DNA from 3 places in the Streptomyces sp. NPDC043812 genome. Region 2 is predicted to be linked to each of the others. Evidence: predicted binding sites of a transcription regulator. Region 2 holds the regulator's gene; each other region holds the start of a gene.
What was found. The regulator HspR, encoded in region 2, represses chaperone genes until heat shock. The targets are predictions, from matches to a motif close to TTGAGNNNNNNNNNCTCAA.

Region 1 (3,273 bases), on a different contig from region 2:
AAGAGGAAGGAACCGGTGGGCCGGTCGGGGTCGGCGATGCCGGCCCGGGTGCGCCGGACCGCGTCGGAGACCGCCTGCACGGCCTCGGACTGCCCGATCAGCCGCCTGCCCAGTTCCTGCTCCATGCGCAGCAGTTTCTGTGTCTCGCCCTCCAGCAGCCGGCCCGCCGGGATCCCGGTCCAGGAGCCGACCACGTCCGCGATGTCGTCCGGGCCGACCTCCTCCTTGACCATGGTGTCCTTCGACGCCTCCTGCTCGGCCTCCGCGGCCTCCTCCAGCTCGCGCTCCAGGCCGGGGATCTCGCCGTAGAGCAGCTTGGAGGCGGTGTCGAAGTCGCCGTCGCGCTGGGCGCGCTCCGCCTGGCCGCGCAGGTCGTCGAGGCGTTCCTTCAGCTCACCGACGCGGTTGAGGCCCTGCTTCTCCTTCTCCCAGCGGGCGGTCAGGCCGCGCAGGTCCTCCTCCTTGTCGGCGAGGTCGCGGCGCAGCTTCTCCAGGCGCTGCTTGGAGGCGGGATCGGACTCGTTCTTGAGCGCCAGCTCCTCCATGCGCAGCCGGTCGACCGCGCGCTGCAGTTCGTCGATCTCGACGGGCGAGGAGTCGATCTCCATACGCAGCCGGGACGCGGCCTCGTCGACGAGGTCGATGGCCTTGTCGGGCAGGAAACGAGAGGTGATGTACCGGTCGGAGAGGGTGGCCGCGGCCACCAGCGCGGAGTCGTTGATCTGCACCTTGTGGTGGGCCTCGTAGCGGCCCTTGAGCCCGCGCAGGATGGCGACGGTGTCCTCGACCGTCGGCTCGGCGACCAGCACCTGCTGGAAGCGGCGCTCCAGGGCGGCGTCCTTCTCGATCCGCTCGCGGTACTCGTCGAGCGTGGTCGCGCCGACCATCCGCAGTTCGCCGCGGGCCAGCATCGGCTTGAGCATGTTGCCCGCGTCCATCGCCGAGTCGCCGCCGGCGCCCGCGCCGACGACGGTGTGCAGCTCGTCGATGAAGGTGATGATCTGGCCGTCGCTGTCCTTGATCTCGGACAGGACGGTCTTCAGCCGCTCCTCGAACTCACCGCGGTACTTCGCGCCCGCGACCATGGCGCCGAGGTCGAGCGCGACGAGCCGCTTGTTGCGCAGCGACTCGGGGACGTCGCCCTTGACGATGCGCTGGGCGAGCCCCTCGACGACGGCGGTCTTGCCGACGCCGGGCTCGCCGATGAGCACGGGGTTGTTCTTCGTGCGCCGCGACAGCACCTGGACGACGCGGCGGATCTCCTGGTCCCGGCCGATGACCGGGTCGAGCTTGCCCTCGCGGGCGGCCGCGGTGAAGTCCGTGCCGAACTTCTCCAGCGCCTTGTACTGACCCTCGGGGTCGGGTGTGGTCACCCGGCGCCCTCCTCTTGCCTTCTCGAACGCGTCCAGCAGCTTTTTCGCCGTGGCTCCCTGACCGTCGAGCACCTCACCGCTCGGTCCGCCCTTGTCGGCGATGCCGATGAGGAGATGCTCGGTGGAGACATAGTCGTCGCCCAGCTCCTTGGCCCGCCGGTCGGCGTTCGCGATGACGGCCAGCAGCTCCCGGTTGGGGGCGGGCGGCGCGACGGTGGAGCCGGTGACGCTGGGCAGCGAGGCGAGGATCCGTTCGGCCCCGGAGCGCACGGCGGCCTGGTCGGCGTCGACGGCGGCCAGGAGGTCGGTGATGTTCTCGTTCTCCCGGCCCGCCAGGAGCGCGAGCAGCAGATGTGCCGGGGTCAGATCGGCGTGGCCGTCCTGCACGGCCCGGTTGCTCGCCGCGTTGATCGCGTCACGGCTCTTGTTGGTCAGCTCGGCGTCCACGTGCGCTTCTCCTCCTTGCTGATGGGCTCTTCCCCAACACTGACTCAGTCAGCGTGCACAAAGTTGAGTCTATTCCACTCAGGGTGTGCCTCGGGCGAAACGCGGAGGTAGTTTCCGCCCCATGGCCATCGACCCACGCAACCCCGACCCGTCATATCTCAGCTTCTGGCGCGACTATCACATGTGCACGCTGACGACACCGCGCCCGGACGGCACTCCGCACGTGGTGGCGGTGGGGGTGACGTACGACCCCGAGGGCGGGGCGCGCGGGCTGGCCCGGGTGATCACCAACAAGCACAGCCGCAAGGTCGCCAACGTCCTGGCCGCCGGCCCGGAGGGCGCACGGGTGGCGGTCTGCCAGGTGGACAAGGGCCGCTGGGCGACGCTGGAGGGCGTGGCGACGATCCGCACGGAGGCCGAGACGGTCGCCGACGCGGTGAGCCGCTACGCGGACCGCTACGGCCGCACCCCGACGCCTAATCCGGACCGGGTCGTCATCGAGATCGCGCTCACCAGGGCGATGGGCAGGGCGTAGCACCCGGCGGGCCCGGACTGTGTCCGGGCAGCACAACGGCGCCATCGTGTTTCAGGTCCACGATGGCGCCGTTGTGTGGGGGAAGCACCTGAGCGATTTGAAACGACGGGGGAATCGCTCAGGCACTGCGGGGGGTGGCGGTGGTGTCGGACTCGACGAGCTGGTGATCACGCGCGTCGAGATTGACAAAAATCATGCCGTACCTGATGGCACAGCGAACTGGCTGCGGCGCACCTCGCGGCCGACGAAGGCACCGGTAAGCACGGACGTCCTCGTCCTCCTCGCGGGCGACGACGATCGGCTCGCCGAACAGGGTGACCATCAACGAGTCGCCACGGTGCGGGATCGCCGTGACGAGGTCGATGAAGTGCCACCCGGAGCGGTAAGCGGTCGCCATCTCGCGTCGGAAGACCCTGTCGTCCGGGGGGATGGTCATGCGTCTGAACCCGTCTTCGAAGGGCGCGAATCTGCACGAGACGGCGCGATGTCCCAACCGATGTCCCCGCCCGCCATTGTGCTGGTGGCGGTAGCCATCCCTGCCGGTGCGGTGTCCCACCCGATGTCACCGGCGGCTACCCCGCCGTAGATCACAGCCGCGGAGAAGGTCGTGACAAGCACCGAGCGAAGCATTCTCCTGTACATACTCAGCTTCGTCCTCACTTGATGGATTCCTCTCCCCCGCCCTTTCGACGATGCCTCACCCAAGGACACGAATGCCACAGAACCGATGCATCATGTTCTTGCACGTTCAGGACCCTGGGGGGTGGAGATTTGAGCATAGAAAACACAAAACGGGCGCATCCCCATGGCGTAACCGATATGTGCGAGGCGGGAAGACGTCTTTACGCCAGTGCGCTGCGCTCGGGCCGCGTGACCCGCGCCGAAGCGGCGGTCGCTCCCTGCCTGATGGACTTCGCA
Region 2 (3,273 bases):
CAGGGGACGCAGCAAAGATCGCCGGTCTGACGGCACAGCTGGACCAGGTCCGGACCGCGCTCAACGAGCGCACGGCCGACCTCCAGCGCCTCCAGGCCGAGTACCAGAACTACCGCCGCCGCGTGGAGCGCGACAGGGTCACGGTCAAGGAGATCGCCACGGCGACGCTGCTGACCGAACTCCTGCCCGTGCTCGACGACATCGGCCGCGCGCGGGACCACGGGGAGCTGGTGGGCGGCTTCAAGTCCGTCGCCGAGTCCCTGGAGACCGCGGCGGCCAAGATGGGCCTCCAGCAGTTCGGCAAGGAGGGCGAGCCCTTCGACCCGACGGTCCACGAGGCCCTGATGCACTCGTATGCGCCGGATGTCACCGAGACCACGTGCGTCGCGGTGCTGCAGCCGGGGTACCGCATCGGCGAGCGCACGATCCGCCCCGCGCGGGTCGCGGTGGCCGAGCCCCAGCCGGGTGCGGCCCCGGCGGGCAGGGAAGAGAAGCAGGCCGACGAGGAGAGCGGTGGCCCCGAGGAGGGCTGACGCAGGAAACGTCCGGGAGGAGGGACGCCGATGAGCACGAAGGACTTCGTCGAGAAGGACTACTACAAGGTCCTCGGCGTCCCCAAGGACGCCACCGAGGCCGAGATCAAGAAGGCGTACCGGAAGCTCGCCCGCGAGAACCACCCGGACGCCAACAAGGGCGACACCAAGGCGGAGGAGCGCTTCAAGGAGATCTCCGAGGCCAACGACATCCTCGGCGACCCCAAGCGGCGCAAGGAGTACGACGAGGCGCGCGCCCTGTTCGGCAACGGCGGCTTCCGGGCACCCGGCGCCGGTGGCCCCGGCGGCAGCTTCAACTTCGACCTGGGTGACCTCTTCGGAGGCGCCCAGGGCGGAGGCCAGCCCGGCGCCGGCGGCTTCGGCGGCGGCCTCGGGGACGTGTTCGGCGGCCTGTTCAACCGGGGCGCCGGTCCGGGTGCGCGTACACAGCCGCGCCGCGGCCAGGACATCGAGTCCGAGGTGACGCTCAGCTTCACCGAGGCGGTCGACGGGGCCACGGTCCCGCTGCGGATGTCCAGCCAGGCGCCCTGCAAGGCCTGTTCGGGCACCGGCGACAAGAACGGCACGCCGCGGGTGTGCCCCACGTGTGTCGGCACCGGCCAGGTCTCGCGCGGCGGCAGCGGATCCTTCTCGCTGACTGACCCGTGCGTGGACTGCAAGGGCCGCGGACTGATCGCCCAGGACCCCTGCGAGGTCTGCAAGGGCAGCGGGCGGGCCCGTTCCTCGCGGACGATGCAGGTGCGCATCCCGGCGGGTGTCTCCGACGGGCAGCGGATCCGGCTGCGCGGCAAGGGCGCACCGGGCGAGCGCGGCGGACCGGCCGGCGATCTGTATGTCGTCGTCCACGTCGACGCCCACCCGGTCTTCGGCCGCAAGGACGACAACCTCACCGTCACCGTGCCCGTCACCTACACGGAGGCGGCGCTGGGCGGCGAGGTGAAGGTGCCGACCCTCGGCGGCCCCCCGGTCACCCTGAAGCTGCCGCCCGGCACCCCCAACGGCCGCACGATGCGCGCCCGCGGCAAGGGCGCGGTCCGCAAGGACGGCACCCGCGGCGACCTGCTGGTCACCGTCGAGGTCGCCGTGCCTGTGGAGCTGAGCGACAAGGCGAAGGAAGCGCTGGAGGCCTACCGCGAAGCCACTGCGGACGAGGACCCGCGGGCCGAGCTGTTCCAGGCCGCGAAGGGAGCTTGAGATGGACGGACGTCGTCGTCGCAATCCCTATGAGCTGACGGATGAGTCGCCGGTGTACGTCATCTCGGTGGCCGCCCAGCTGTCGGGTCTGCATCCGCAGACGCTGCGGCAGTACGACCGTCTCGGGCTCGTCTCCCCGGACCGCACGCCCGGCCGGGGCCGGCGCTACTCGGCCCGCGACATCGAACTGCTGCGCACGGTGCAGCAGTTGTCGCAGGACGAGGGCATCAACCTCGCGGGCATCAAGCGCATCATCGAACTGGAGAACCAGGTCGCGGCGCTCCAGGCGCGCGTCGCCGAACTGTCGGCGGCCGTGGAGGGCGCTGCGGCGGCGATGCAGCAGCGCGAGGCACAGGTGCACGCGTCGTACCGGCGCGACCTGGTGCCGTACCAGGACGTGCAGCAGACCAGCGCGCTGGTGGTGTGGCGGCCCAAGCGGCCCGAGTAGGGCGGCAGTTGTCACGGAGTTGAGTTTCGGCGAGGGGCCGGGGAGCGGGAGCTCCCCGGCCCCTCGCCATGTCGGTCACTTCTCCGCGGTGGGCGGGCCACGTGGTCGCCCACGCCGCCGATGCCCGCCTGAGCGAGCAGTGCACCGAGGTGGGTGCGGCTCGAAGCGCCGAGAGTCTGCATCAGTCGGGCGATGTGCGCACACCCGCAAGCCCCTGGCGTATGTCGCCGAACTCACCGCCCCCGCAAACCGCTCGGGCGGGAACCCCAGCCGAGCGCGTTCACTGTCTCCTCGCGGCCCTGGTCAACACGACCACGTGCTGCAAAGACCTCCAGAAACCGCTATGAGCTGCCCGGCCCTGGCGATGTCCGGGCAGGGGGCGCCTCTGCACGGCTCAGCTTCGTGCAGTGCAACAACATGACGGTGGTGGCTGCGCCGCGACCACGAGAGAGTCGATGACGCGGCGGGTGGAGACAGGGGGAACCTACGGCGCCCTGGTGGTGAGCGATTACGTCTTCACCGCGTCCGCGCATTCAGTAGTGCATCGAACACAGGGGAGGATTCATGTCCATCGGCAGAACTGCAACCAGGATCCTGGTAGGCGGCGCGGCCGTGCTCGCGCTGTCCGGAGCCGGCCAGGCATTCGCCGGCGCGGGGGAAAATCTGGACTCGTCGGTCTACGGCGCGAAGACTTGGAGTCACGGCACCAACGGCCAGGTCGCCGTCAGGGACACCGTGGGAGACAGCCACTCCGTCTATGCCCTCTACGACCGCCGAGGTAACACCGGCCTGCGCCTCAACAACTCCAGGGGTCACGGCTACACCGTCTACAGCGGCATGGACGAGACGAACTATGTCCGCAAGGTGACCGCATGCGTCAACATCCAGCTCAGCCCCGACAGTTGTGGCCCTGACGACCGCCCCGGCGACGATTTCTAGGCGACAGTGATGCGGTGGGGCGGTCTAGAACGCCCCACCGCATTCTTGCGTTCCCGGACACCGACGACACAGTGAGGACGACCACCCCCATGCAGACAGCACAGGACACCGCCGCAGACACGCGGAGGGTACTGGAGA
Region 3 (3,273 bases), on a different contig from region 2:
GCGCCGGTCTCCGGGTCGGCGAGCGACGCCTCGACGAACAGGACGTCGCCGCCCGCGCCGGTGACCGCGAGACCGGTGGCCACACCGGGCACCGCGGTACGGCGCTCGGCAGGGTCCTGGGCGGACTCGGGCACGTGGTGCGGTCGTCCGATCAGGTCGCGCAGCTCGGCGTCGGTGACGGTGAACGGCAGCTCCCGGTCGCCCAGTTCGTGCTGGGCCGCGACCTTGCGCAGCAGACGTGCGACGGACCGCTCCAGGTTGCGTACGCCCGCCTCACGGGTGTACTCGCCCGCCAGCTTGCGCAGCGCCGAATCGTCCAGGGTCACCTCGCCGACATCCAGCCCCGTCCGCTCCAGCTGGCGCGGCACCAGGTGGTCCCGGGCGATGACGACCTTCTCGTCCTCGGTGTAGCCGTCGAGACGGACCAGCTCCATACGGTCGAGCAGGGCTTCCGGGATGGCCTCGAGCACGTTGGCCGTGGCGAGGAAGACGACATCGCTGAGGTCGAGCTCGACCTCCAGGTAGTGGTCGCGGAAGGTGTGGTTCTGCGCCGGGTCGAGGACTTCGAGCAGCGCCGCGGCCGGGTCGCCGCGGAAGTCGGAGCCGACCTTGTCGATCTCGTCGAGCAGGACGACCGGGTTCATCGAACCGGCCTCCTTGATGGCACGGACGATCCGGCCGGGCAGCGCGCCGACGTAGGTGCGCCGGTGGCCGCGGATCTCGGCCTCGTCGCGTACGCCGCCGAGTGCCACGCGGACGAACTTCCGCCCCATTGCGTGCGCCACGGACTCACCGAGCGAGGTCTTGCCGACACCGGGCGGGCCGACGAGCGCCAGGACGGCGCCGCCGCGCCGGCCGCCGACGACGCCGAGGCCCCGGTCGGCGCGGCGCTTGCGCACCGCGAGGTATTCGGTGATGCGCTCCTTCACGTCCTGCAGGCCCGAGTGCTCGGCGTCCAGGGTCGCCTTGGCGCCCTGGATGTCGTACGCGTCCTCGGTGCGCTCGTTCCACGGCAGTTCGAGGACGGTGTCGAGCCAGGTGCGGATCCAGGAGCCTTCGGGGCTCTGGTCGCTCGAGCGCTCGAGCTTCTCGACCTCCTTGAGCGCGGCATCGCGCACCTTCTCGGGCAGGTCGGCGGCCTCGACGCGGGTGCGGTAGTCGTCGGACTCGTCGCCCTCGGACTCCCCGTTCAGTTCGCGCAGCTCCTTGCGCACGGCGTCGAGCTGACGGCGCAGCAGGAACTCGCGCTGCTGCTTGTCGACGCCCTCCTGGACGTCCTTCGCGATGGACTCGGCGACGTCCTGCTCCGCCAGGTGCTCGCGCAGCTGCTCGGTGGCGAGCTTGAGACGGGCCACCGGGTCGGTGGTCTCCAGCAGTGCGATCTTCTGGGCGGTGGTGAGGAACGGCGAGTACCCGGAATTGTCGGCGAGCTGCGAGATGCCGTCGATCTGCTGCACGCGGTCGACGACCTGCCAGGCGCCGCGCTTCTTCAGCCAGTCGGTGGCAAGGGCCTTGTACTCCTTGGCCAGTTCGGTCACCGAGCCGGGCAGGGGATCGGGAACGGTCTCCTCGACAACGGTGCCCTCGACCCACAGGGCCGCGCCGGGCCCGGTGGTCCCGGCACCGATACGGACGCGCCCCACACCGCGGATCAGCGCACCGGGGTCACCGTCCGAGAGCCGGCCGACCTGCTCGACGGTGCCCAGCACACCGGTCGCGGCGTAGGTGCCGTCGACGCGGGGAACGAAGAGCACCTTCGGCTTGTTGCCGGAGGGACGGGCGGCAGCCTGGGCGGCCTCGACCGCGGCCCGCACCTCGGTGTCGGACAGGTCGAGCGGCACGACCATGCCGGGCAGCACGACCTCGTCGTCGAGCGGCAGGACGGGCAGAGTGAGCGGTGAGTACGCCGTGGAATCGGCAGCCATGATCTCCCCTTAGGCAGTCAAGTTGAGCTGTACGGACTCAATGCACATGAGCCCCTGGATGTTCCCCTGAAGGTGTTCGCTGTCAGCGATCATCGAGATCCGGTCGGCGACGGACCGTGTGACCTGGAAGGACGTGTCGCTTGCTGCACGGGTCTGCCGTTCCCCCGGACGGACGGGCATGCTCGACGCGGAAGCGGTCGGGCCGGAGGGGCCGAGGGGACAACGGGGGACGCATGAACGGACGGATGCGGTCGGCGGCACTGATGCTCGCCTGTGTACTGGCGGCGGGCGGCTGCAGCACAGCGGGCGAATCGGTGAGCGACGCCGGGGCTCGGCCGTCGCCGGGGACGGCCGAACCGGCCACCTCGGCACCGGAGCAGCCACCGCAGCAGTCGCCGGAGCCGTCGGCTCCGCCGTCCTCGACGCAGCCGGAACCGCCTCTGCCGTCCCCGGGACACGTGCTCGTCGGGATGACCGTCACCGGCGGATTCGCCGGCGTGCACGACCGGCTCGTCGTACGCGCGGACGGCACGTACACCATGACGCGGCGCACCGGGAAGCAGCAGTCCGGGCGGATGACCCCCGGCGAACTCTCCACGCTGACGAGGGCGCTCGACGACGCGCGGTTCGCGCAGCTGCCGAGCATCGTGGTCGGCGCGCCCGTCGCCGACGGCTTCCAGTACCGGATCACCCACAATGGCCACACCGTCACCACCGACGACGGCGCGGAGGCGCTCAAGGACGTCATCGCCGCCATGCCCGCCCGCTGACGGGTTCCGAGCGTACGAAACCGCCGCAGACCGGACCCGTCCACGGCGCCGGTCCGTAGCCCCAGCCGTGAGGTGAACCGGACGCCCGCCCCCGGGCGATAGAGAGAACGTGAGACTGATGCGCCCCTCGGGGGGAGACCGGGACGACGACGCGGCGTTGCTGCGCGCGGTCGCCCGCGGCGACACGGAAGCGCTCGGGGTGTTCCACGACCGGCACGCAGGCTGGCTGCACACCCGTCTTTCGCGGCGCTGCGCCGATCCGGAGACCGTACGGGAAGTACTGCAGGACACCTTCGTGACGGTCTGGCGCTCCGCGGGCTCGCACCGCGGTGGCGGCGACGCCGGCGGCTGGCTGTGGGTGATCGCCGCGCGGCGCCTGGTCGATGCCCAGCGGGTCAGGGCCCGGCAGGAGCGCCTGGTCCACGCACCGGCCGAGCCCGTGCCGTCCGCCGAGGAGCGCGTGCTCGCCGGGCTGGAGTACGGGGACGTCGGCACTGCCCTGGAGCGGATCTCGCCCGAACTGCGCGAGGTGCTGCGGGCGACGGTCGTCGACGGGCTGACCACGCGGGAGGCGTCGC

Region 1: a site for HspR is predicted at 1,884-1,902, ahead of clpB (ATP-dependent chaperone ClpB). Genes of this name have one in related genera too.
Region 3: a site for HspR is predicted at 1,948-1,966, ahead of lon (endopeptidase La). Genes of this name have one in related genera too.

The regions. Positions count from the first base shown of each region.
Region 1 covers NZ_JBWKCY010000041.1:1,321-4,593, reverse strand. The annotation lists gene clpB (ATP-dependent chaperone ClpB) at 1-1,820, opposite strand, end outside; gene AC067Z_RS35975 (pyridoxamine 5'-phosphate oxidase family protein) at 1,942-2,355, shown strand; gene AC067Z_RS35970 (Rieske (2Fe-2S) protein) at 2,474-2,791, opposite strand; gene AC067Z_RS35965 (helix-turn-helix transcriptional regulator) at 3,175-3,273, shown strand, end outside.
Region 2 covers NZ_JBWKCY010000020.1:162,432-165,704, forward strand. The annotation lists gene grpE (nucleotide exchange factor GrpE) at 1-533, shown strand, start outside; gene dnaJ (molecular chaperone DnaJ) at 564-1,748, shown strand; gene AC067Z_RS27645 (heat shock protein transcriptional repressor HspR) at 1,750-2,196, shown strand; partial or broken gene AC067Z_RS27650 (LuxR family transcriptional regulator) at 2,208-2,396, opposite strand; gene AC067Z_RS27655 (hypothetical protein) at 2,761-3,135, shown strand; gene AC067Z_RS27660 (ABC transporter ATP-binding protein) at 3,225-3,273, shown strand, end outside.
Region 3 covers NZ_JBWKCY010000015.1:175,153-178,425, reverse strand. The annotation lists gene lon (endopeptidase La) at 1-1,925, opposite strand, end outside; gene AC067Z_RS22825 (hypothetical protein) at 2,159-2,695, shown strand; gene AC067Z_RS22820 (RNA polymerase sigma factor) at 2,814-3,273, shown strand, end outside.